Regions from separate parts of the Streptomyces sp. NPDC088387 genome, predicted to be linked through region 3. Evidence: riboswitches for the same ligand, from Rfam matches in the RefSeq annotation. Region 3 holds a riboswitch; each other region holds the start of a gene.

The links. Region 3 has a riboswitch for S-adenosylmethionine ahead of thrC (threonine synthase). Riboswitches for the same ligand answer to the same signal wherever they lie in the genome.
Region 1: linked by a shared signal. The riboswitch ahead of ACIQAC_RS01925 (aminotransferase class V-fold PLP-dependent enzyme) and the one ahead of thrC (threonine synthase) in region 3 are both predicted to bind S-adenosylmethionine.
Region 2: linked by a shared signal. The riboswitch ahead of ACIQAC_RS22760 (ABC transporter substrate-binding protein) and the one ahead of thrC (threonine synthase) in region 3 are both predicted to bind S-adenosylmethionine.

Annotation. Positions count from the first base shown of each region.
Region 1 is NZ_JBIVNC010000001.1:396,752-400,023, reverse strand. Features, by position in the region: gene trpD (anthranilate phosphoribosyltransferase) at 1-894, shown strand, start outside; SAM riboswitch class IV at 1,141-1,257, shown strand; gene ACIQAC_RS01925 (aminotransferase class V-fold PLP-dependent enzyme) at 1,420-2,787, shown strand; gene ACIQAC_RS01920 (glycerate kinase) at 2,742-3,272, opposite strand, start outside.
Region 2 is NZ_JBIVNC010000008.1:206,913-210,184, forward strand. Features, by position in the region: gene ACIQAC_RS22755 (discoidin domain-containing protein) at 1-823, opposite strand, end outside; SAM riboswitch class IV at 1,378-1,491, shown strand; gene ACIQAC_RS22760 (ABC transporter substrate-binding protein) at 1,859-3,272, shown strand, end outside.
Region 3 is NZ_JBIVNC010000011.1:135,886-139,157, reverse strand. Features, by position in the region: gene ACIQAC_RS27800 (MoaD/ThiS family protein) at 170-445, opposite strand; gene thrC (threonine synthase) at 552-1,835, opposite strand; SAM riboswitch class I at 1,854-2,046, opposite strand; gene ACIQAC_RS27790 (glucosyl-3-phosphoglycerate synthase) at 2,203-3,147, shown strand; gene ACIQAC_RS27785 (trehalose-6-phosphate synthase) at 3,245-3,272, shown strand, end outside.

The sequences.
Region 1 (3,272 bases), on a different contig from region 3:
GCCCTGCGCGCCAAGGGCGAGACCGTCGAGGAGATCACCGGCCTGGTCCGGGCGATGTACGAGCACGCCAACGTGATCGAGGTACCCGGCGCGACCGTCGACATCGTCGGCACCGGCGGCGACGGCGCCAAGACCGTGAACATCTCCACGATGTCCTCGATCGTGATCGCCGGCACCGGCGCCAAGGTCGTCAAGCACGGCAACCGCGCCGCGTCCTCGGCGTCCGGCGCCTCCGACGTACTGGAGAAGCTCGGCGTCAATCTGGAGCTGACCCCGCAGCGGGTTGCCGAGGTCGCCGAGGTCGCCGGCATCACCTTCTGCTTCGCCGTGAAGTTCCACCCGGCGCTGCGTCATGTCGCCGCGGCGCGCGGCCAGTTGGGGATCCGGACCACGTTCAACTTCCTCGGTCCGCTGACCAACCCGGCGAAGGTGAGGGCCCAGGCCGTTGGTGTCGCCGATCTCCGGATGGCACCGATCGTCGCCGGTGTCTTCGCCGAGCGGGGCAACTCCTCGCTGGTGTTCCGCGGCGACGACGGACTTGACGAACTCACCGTGACGTCGACGTCCAAGGTGTGGATCGTGCGGGACGGTCAGGTGCGGGAGGAGACGTTCGATCCGCGGGACGTGGGGATCGGGCTGGTGCCGGTGGAGGCGTTGCGGGGGGCTGACGCCTCGTTCAACGCGGACGTCGCGCTGCGCTTGCTCGACGGGGAGACGGGGCCCGTTCGGGACGCCGTGCTGCTGAACTCCGCGGCTGCGTTGGTCGCGCTGGAGCCGGGGTCCGGGTCGCTCGTGGAGCAGATCCGTGCCGGGATGGAGCGGGCGGCTGAGGCTGTGGACTCCGGGGCGGCCAAGCGGACGCTTGAGCGGTGGGTTGTCGCCAGTAACGCCTGATGCCAGGGGGCGTGGGGTTGTTGTGCGTGTGCCGCGCCGTTGTGGCTGGTCGCGCAGTTCCCCGCGCCCCTGAAAGACAAAGCACGGGGCGTAGCCCCGGCTTTCCAGGGGCGCGGGGAACTGCGCGACCAGCCACGTCCGGACCCGCACCCGCAAGTCGCCCGCGGCCCCGTGCTCTCGAGCGGCCGTTCCGGCATCCGGACAGGAGTTGCGGTCCGGTGATCACATCCCGTAGCTTTCTGATCAGGTCATGAGTGACAGCCATCAGGCCCCGGCCGGCTGTCCGGCAACCCTCCGTCCGTGGCGGGGTGCCCCGGGTGAAGACCAGGCCGTGGACAGCAAGGTCCTCGGCAAGCGCGGACCCCTCGCACACCAGGGGTCCTGGTCGTCGAGGAGATCCCCGTGGGCAAGCGAATGCGATAGGGCCGCAGAGCCCCGCCTCCGCATCCCTCCTTCTTCTGTCTTCCCGCGCTTGAGCGTGCCGCTCGTGCGGTGAATTCCGCCTGCCACAACGGGAGTACACCCATGTCCGTCTCCACCGCCGCCGTCGACCAGACCGTCTGTTCCCCGCTGCCCGTGCTCGGGCGGGACGTCACCGTGCCGCTCGTCACCGGTGGCGAGGTCACGTACGCCGCGCTCGACTACGCGGCCAGCGCGCCCGCGCTCCAGCGGGTGTGGGACGACGTGGCCGCGTACGCCCCGTACTACGGCAGCGTGCACCGCGGGGCCGGGTATCTGTCGCAGCTGTCGACGGACCTGTTCGAGAACGCCCGGCGTACCGTCGCCGAGTTCCTCGACTGCCGGGACGACGACCAGGTCGTCTTCACCCGGTCCACCACCGACTCGCTGAACCTGCTCGCCGCCGCGCTGCCCGCCGACTGCCAGGTGTTCGTCTTCGAGACCGAGCACCACGCCTCGCTGCTGCCCTGGAAGAACGCCCACGTCAGCTACCTCGACGCCCCGCGCACCCCGCGCCAGGCCGTGGAGACCCTGGAGAAGGCCCTCGCCGACCGTGACCCCCACGGCCCCGCCCTGGTCTGTGTCACCGGCGCCTCCAACGTGACCGGTGAGCTGTGGCCCGTACGGGAACTGGCCGCCGCCGCGCACGCCCACGGTGCCCGGATCGTGCTCGACGCCGCCCAGCTCGCCCCGCACCACCCCGTCTCCGTCGCCGAACTCGACGTGGACTGGGTCGCGTTCTCCGGGCACAAGCTGTACGCCCCGTTCGGCTCCGGTGTGCTCGCCGGGCGCGCGGACTGGCTGCGCGAGGCGGAGCCGTATCTCGCGGGCGGCGGCGCCAGCCGCAAGGTGACCCGGCGGACGGACGGGGGAGTGGACGTCGAGTGGCACGACAGCGCCGCCCGCCACGAGGCCGGCTCGCCCAACGTCATCGGCGCCTACTCCATCGCGTCCGCCTGCAAGGCCCTCACCGACGCCGGTTTCGAGGGTCTCGTCGCCCGTGAGCGCCACCTGATCGACACCGTGCGGGCCGGTCTCGCCGAGGTTCCCGAGGTGCGGATCCTCTCCCTCTTCGGCGACGACGCACCGCGTGTCGGCGTCATCTCCTTCGTCGTCGACGGCTGGAACAGCTCCCACTTCGCCGCCGCGCTCTCCGCCGAGTACGGCATCGGTGTCCGCGACGGTCTGTTCTGCGCCCACCCGCTGGTGCGCACCCTGCTCGGCAGCGACCCCGAGTCGCAGGGCGAGTGCGGGGCACCGGAGGCGGCGCCCGGCGAGAAGTCGCTCAACGCGATCCGGGTCAGCTTCGGTGCGGGCACGCCCGACGAGCACGTGGAGCGGTTCGTCCGGGCCGTGCGCGAACTCGTCCAGGACGGCGCCGCCTGGAACTACCGTACGGTCGACGGGCGTTGTGTGCCCGACACCTCCGCGTGAGCCGGTAGCCGGGCGCCCAGGACGACCATCCGCAGGGCGCGTTCGGTGGCGTCGGTGAGCAGCTCCGCGGCCCGCACCAGCGCCTCCGCCAGGGCCATCGGGGCGGGCAGGATGCCGTGGTACGCGTCGACGCCCGGCACGTCGTGGGCGCCCTTGCCGAGGGTGCCGGCGAGTGCCAGTACGGGACGGCCGTAGAGCTTGGCGCGGCGGGCCACCTCGCCGGGGACCTTGCCGCGCCGGGTCTGTTCGTCCAGCGCGCCCTCCGCGGTCAGCACCAGGTCGGCGCGGGCCAGACGGGCGTCCAGGTCGAGGTGGTCGAGGAGGACGTCGAAGCGGGGGAGGAGCCGGGCGCCGAGAGCGGCGAGGCCGGCGCCGAGGCCGCCGGAGGCGCCGGTGCCGGGGGACAGGCGCAGGTCCGTGGGGAGCCGGTGGACGTCCCGGGTGAGGACGCGGGCCCAGTTCTCCAGGCCGGTGGAGAGGCGCTC
Region 2 (3,272 bases), on a different contig from region 3:
CCTCGTCGAAGCGGACCCCGCACAGCGCGTTGTCGAACTTGTGGCAGAGGAACATGCTGCGCACGCCGAGCGAGTACAGCTCGTCGAGGCCCTTGTCGATGTCCGCCTTCGAGCACTGGGAGATGTCCAGGACCTGCTTGCACCCGAACGGCTCCGAGGTCTCCACGCCGAGGATCACCGCCAGCTTGCCCTGCTCGACCACCTGGCGGGCCTGCGCGCTGTCGGTGACGATCCGGAACCAGCCCTTGCCGGGGCCGCCGTACATCTCGTCGACGTAGTCCTGGAGGTCGTACGTCAGCTTCGCCTGGAGGCGGATCGACGTCATCTCGTCGCAGGAGCGGTCCTTGAAGAAGTAGACCGAGCAGATGACCCCGTTGGTGACGAGGTCGTTGACCATGACCCGCTGGCCGCCGCGCCAGGCCCGTTCCATCCACGCGTAGTAGTTCTGCTGGTGGGTGAGGGAGTCGTGGGCGGGCCAGTCCTTGAAGGTGGGCCAGCCGGCGGGGTCGTGTTTGCCGTCCCCGCCCTTGGTGATGAAGTCGAAGATGGCCAGGGAGCCGTCGGGGTAGTGCTCGGGACAGTCCTTGAGCGCCTCGGCGATCCCGGCTTCGGAGAAGGACTTCCCGCAGATCAGCCGGCCGCCGAAGGCCTCGTTGGCCATGATGTGGTTGTGCGCGTCGACAAAGCCGCGGACCTCGCCCTGGGCGTTGGTGCCGGTGAAGGGTTCGCCGGTGACGCCGATGGCGGAGTCCGGTGCGGGGCGTGCGGTGGGGGTCCACCAGTCGTCGTCGGCCGCCGAACTCGGCGTCGGCCCAAGAGCCATTGCCAGCACGAAGAGCAGCAGCGACACGATGGTGAGGTCTTTGCGCCGGCGGAACGCGCGTCCGTACCTACGTCGAGCCTTGGTCACTGGCCATATCCCTTGGTCGAGGGGACGGCACGGTCGACGAATTGTCATGACCGGCGCAAGGTGTGCGACGAGAATGACCAGTGCGGCAGGCGGAGTCAAGGGATTGCACACAGAGATGTACCCCGCGGTAACGTCGAAGGCGCCCGGGGCACTTCACCGGCCGTAGCCGCGCTGCCGGTGCGGCGGCGACCTGCGTCGCTCAGTCGATCCGGGTGACCGACCGGGGAGCCGGTTCGGCAGGGCCCGGCAGCGGGTGCGGCCTGGCGGGATACGTGGGCACGACCGCCGGGGCCTCGAACGCCCCGAACAGCGGCGCGCCGACGTTCCGACGGGTCGGCCACGGTGAAGTCGGCGCGCCGCACGGGCGGTTCCGCGCGTGCGGGCACGTGAGACGGCCGGGCCCGTGCCAACCGGCGGCACAATCGCGCCATTGACGTACGACAAGACCGCTCCGTAGCATCGCCAGCGGCATTGAGTGTCAGCGTCAAGCCCTGGCTCGCTGACCGGCAACCCTCCCGCGCGGTGCGGTGCCCCAGGTGAAGGCCCGGCGGGGTCACCGACGACTCCCGCAAGCGCGGCGCCCCGGAGTCCGGGGCCGGAGACGGGGAGGACGGGTATGCGGCACGGCGGTGAACGGGCTGCCTCCCGTACCGGCGCCCCGGCGTTCTCCCGGCTCTCGCGTCGGCTCCACATCGATCTGAAGCGCTCGAACAGCTGCCTCTGTCAGGCCTGACGAGCCCGCCCGGCGCCCGCTGACGTCCGTCGCGGACCCGCGCCTTCGCGACCTCTCCCACGCCACCTTTCCCGGTGTCGTATCCCTGATCCCCGACCCCTGTCTGTATCGCGCTCCCCGCGCCCGCGTCCGGCCGTGCGGGGTCGCATGCCCCCGCACGGCTGTGCCGCCCATGGCACGCCGTGCCTGGTGACACGAGCAGGAGAACCCCTCCCGTGACAGCACTTCCGGATTTCAGACACTCCCGCTGGGCACCCCTGGCCGCACTGCTGACCGGCGCCGTCCTTCTGACCGCCTGTGGATCGGGCGGTGACGGCACCGGCGCCGGCAGCGGCCCGGCCAAGTCGGGCGGCACCCTGACCTTCGCGGTGGGCTCCGACACCGGCTGCGTGGATCCGCAGCAGGTCGGCAGCAACGAGAGCATCTACTCGGTACGCCAGATCGTGGACTCCCTGACCGACCAGGACCCGAAGACCGGCGAGATCGTGCCCTGGCTCGCCAAGAGCTGGGACATCGACGCCAGGGCGACGACGTTCACGTTCCATCTGCGGCCGGGCGTCACCTTCAGCGACGGCTCCGAGCTGACCGCACAGGTGGTCAAGGACAACTTCGACGCGGTGCCCGATCTCGGCCCCCTGGGCTCCCTCGCCCAGGGGTATCTCACCGGCGTCAAGAGCACCACCGTGCTCGATCCGCTCACCGTCAGGGTGACCTTCGCGGAGCCCAACGCGCAGTTCCTGCAAGCGACTTCGACCCACTCGCTGGGCATCGAGTCGTCGGCGAGCGTCAAGCGGACGCCCCAGCAGAAGTGCAGTGACGGTGTGATCGGCTCCGGACCGTTCGTGCTGGACGACTATGTGCAGAACCAGTCGATCACCCTGGCCAGGCGGACCGGTTACGACTGGGGTTCCGCCCTGTGGTCCAAGAAGGGTGAGGCCCATCTGGACAAGCTGGTGTTCAAGGTCGTGCCCGAGGCGGGTGTGCGGGCCGGCAGCCTCCAGTCCGGGCAGGTCGACGCGATCAGCAGCGTCGGCAGGGCCAACGAGGCGGCGCTGGGCGGTGGCCAGGTCGCCCTCCTGCGCCGGGCCAACCCCGGCGTGGTCTTCGGCCTGGGACTCAACAACTCCCGGCCCCTCCTCAAGGACACCAAGGTCCGTCAGGCGATCCTGGCCGCCGTCGACCGCAAGCAGATCGCCGACACCGTGTTCCCGACCGGCACCGCACCGGCGACCAGCGTCCTGGCACGCACCACACCCGACTACACCGACCTCTCGGCGGACCTGGCGTTCGACGCGGACAAGGCCAAGTCCCTGCTGGACATGGCCGGTTGGCGGGCCGGCGGCGACGGCGTCCGCGCCAAGGACGGCAAGAGGCTGAGCCTGACCATCACCTGGTTCCCCAACGCGGCCACCAACCAGCCCGCCCTGGAGCTGGTCCAGCAGCAGCTCAAAGCCGTCGGCGTCGACGTGGTGCTCAAGCAGCTCCAGGTCAGCCAGTTCGCCACCACCCTCCAGTCGGGCGACTTCGACGTGGTGTGGAGCAACGTGACCCGCTCCGACCCGGACATCCTGCGCAGCTCCTTCTCCACCGACCTCACCAACTACTACCGGCTGCCCGCCAGTTCACTGG
Region 3 (3,272 bases):
ACGCCCGAGTGGATACGCCACTCATATGCGTCCGGCATGCGAGCCGCCGTGGTTCCCCAACTCTACCGCGCTCAACCCTACAGAATTGCCCCCTCCGCTTCTCTCACGGAGGGGGCAACTCAATGAACTCTTCGTAACCGCGCTTACTTGCGGTAACTGATCGCCGGGTTCAGCCGCCCGCGACGGCCGGAATGATCGACACTCCGGCACCGTCCGGGGTGGCCGTCTCCAGCCCCTGCTCGAACCGGACGTCGTCGTCGTTCACATAGACATTCACGAACCGACGCAGCTTGCCCTGGTCGTCGAGTACCCGGGCGGCGATCCCGGCGTGCTTCTTCTCCAGGTCGTCGATGACCTCACCGAGGGTGCCGCCCTCGGCCGGAACCTCGGCCTGACCGCCGGTGTAGGTACGAAGAATGGTGGGGATGCGGACGGTAACGCTCACTTTGAACCTCCGGTCAGCTGCTTCTCAGGGGCACGGGGCTGTGTTGGATCTGCGGCTACCGCCGCGCGGGCGCGACCAGCCACGACGGACCCGCAGACAAAAACGACTAGCCGAGGCCGGCCTCCCGGAACGACTCCAGGTTGGGACGAATGGTCGCGGTCAACCCCGTGTCGGCCACCGCGTCCAGCGTCTTGAGGCCGTCCCCGGTGTTGAGCACGACCGTCGTCAGCGTCGGATCCAGCAGACCGTTCTCGATCAGCTTCCTGGTGACACCGACCGTCACACCCCCGGCGGTCTCCGCGAAGATCCCCTCGGTACGTGCCAGCAGCCGGATCGCGTCGACGATCTGCTCGTCGGTCACGTCCTCCACCGCCCCGCCCGTCCGCCGCGCGATGTCCAGCACGTACGGACCGTCCGCCGGGTTGCCGATGGCCAGCGACTTGGCGATGGTGTTCGGCTTCTGCGGCCGCACCACGTCCTGCCCGGCCTTGTAGGCGACGGACACCGGCGAGCAGCCCTCGGCCTGGGCGCCGAAGATCTTGTACGGCCGGTCCTCGACGAGCCCGAGCTTGATCAGCTCCTGGAGCCCCTTGTCGATCTTCGTGAGCTGGGAGCCGGAGGCGATCGGTACGACCAGCTGGTCGGGCAGACGCCAGCCGAGCTGCTCGCAGATCTCGTACGCCAGCGTCTTGGAACCCTCGGCGTAGTACGGCCGCAGGTTGACGTTGACGAAGCCCCAGCCCTCGCCGGCCGAGTCGCCGATCAGCTCGGAGCAGAAGCGGTTCACGTCGTCGTAGTTGCCCTGGATGCCGACGAGCTCGCCGCCGTAGACCGCGGCCATGACGACCTTGCCCTGCTCCAGGTCGTGCGGGATGAAGACGCAGGAACGGAAGCCCGCGCGGGCCGCCGCCGCGCCCACCGCGCCGGCCAGGTTGCCGGTCGAGGAGCAGGAGAGGGTGGTGAAGCCGAAGGCACGCGCGGCCTCGATGGCCTGGGCGACGACGCGGTCCTTGAAGGAGTGGGTCGGGTTGCCGGAGTCGTCCTTCACGTACAGCCCGCCGGTCACGCCCAGCTCGCGCGCCAGGTTGTGTGCCTTGACGAGCTTGGTCCAGCCGGGGTTGATGTTCGGCTTGTCGGCGACGTCGGCCGGGACGGGAAGGAGCGGCGCGTAGCGCCAGATGTTCGCGGGGCCCGCTTCGATGCGCTTGCGGAGTTCCTCGGCGTCGTAGGCCGAGAAGTCGTAGGCGATCTCCAGCGGGCCGAAACACTCCTCGCAGGCGAAGACAGGTCCGAGCGGGACGCGGTGGCCGCATTCCCGGCAGGACAGCGCCGAAGCGGGACCGAGGTCTACGGTGGAATTGTCGGCGTTTGCGACAGTCTGCACAGCCATGTGAGGCGAGGCCCTTTCTCCTCATCTTCCTCACGACGCATCTCGTCGTGAGACGGATTTGGCACCTTCCCTAGCCGGGAGCCTCGCGACGACGATTCACAGTGATCGGATCAACAATGATCCACGGTAATCCACGGTGATCGGTACGAGACCGGCTGGAGGGTTGCCGGGGCTTCAACGGGCCGTTTCCCTCTGCCCCTCTGGATGAGCTGTATGCGGTTGTTGTTCGGTTGTGTACGCCATGGACCCCCGACATGCGATGGTCATCAGCGTTGTTCAAGACTGTAACCGAAGGCCAGGACAGTTGAGAGAGTCGTCCGAACGGCGAGATGGATCACACACTGTCCAGAGTGAGGAGCCACGGACCGTGCTGGAAGAAGTCGAGCGCTGGCTGAGGACCCGCACCTGGTCCGTGAGCGATCGCCCGCTGCACCGCCTCCTGGCCGCCAAACGCACCACGGGGCAGTCGGTGAGCGTCGTGCTGCCCGCGCTGAACGAGGAGGAGACCGTCGGCGACATCGTCGCCGTGATCCGCCACGACCTGATGCTCCAGGTACCGCTGGTCGACGAGATCGTCGTCGTCGACTCCGGCTCCACCGACCGCACCGCCGAGGTGGCCGCCGCGGCGGGCGCCCGGGTGGTGCACCGCGACGCGATCCTGCCGCGCGTCCCGGCCGTGCCCGGCAAGGGCGAGGTGCTGTGGCGCTCGCTGCTCGCCACGAGCGGCGACATCGTCTGCTTCATCGACGCGGACCTGAGGGAGTTCTCCTCGGACTTCGTCTCCGGCATCGTCGGCCCGCTGCTGACCGAGCCGGGCGTCGACCTGGTGAAGGGGATGTACGACCGTCCGCTGGCCGGTGCCGCCGGGCAGGGCGGCCGGGTCACCGAGCTGATGGCGCGCCCACTGCTGAACATGCACTGGCCGCAGCTGGCCGGTTTTGTGCAGCCGCTGGGCGGTGAGTACGCGGCCCGCCGCTCGCTCCTGGAGCAGCTGCCGTTCCCGGTGGGGTACGGCATCGAGCTGGGCATGCTGGTGGACTCGCTGCATCTGGTCGGCCTGGACGCGCTCGCGCAGGTCGACGTCGGAGTGCGCAAGCACCGGCACCAGGACGGACAGGCGCTGGGCCGGATGGCCGCCGCGATCTACCGCACCGCGCAGCTGCGGCTGGCCCGCGGGCATCTGGTCCGCCCGGCGCTCACCCAGTTCGAACGGGGTGAGGCCGGCTTCGAGCCGCGGACGTACTCCGTGGACACGGAGGAGCGCCCGCCGATGGTGGAGATCGCGGAGTACGCGGCGCGGAAGGTGGCCTGAACCGTCGCTCGTGGGCGCCCGGCCGGTTGTATACGGCTCCGCCGGCCGGGCCGACCCGTACGTTTGAGCGTTTCCGGGGAGGGCTAGGTTGAGGCGTATGGCTGCAACCTTCGGTGCCGCGCAGG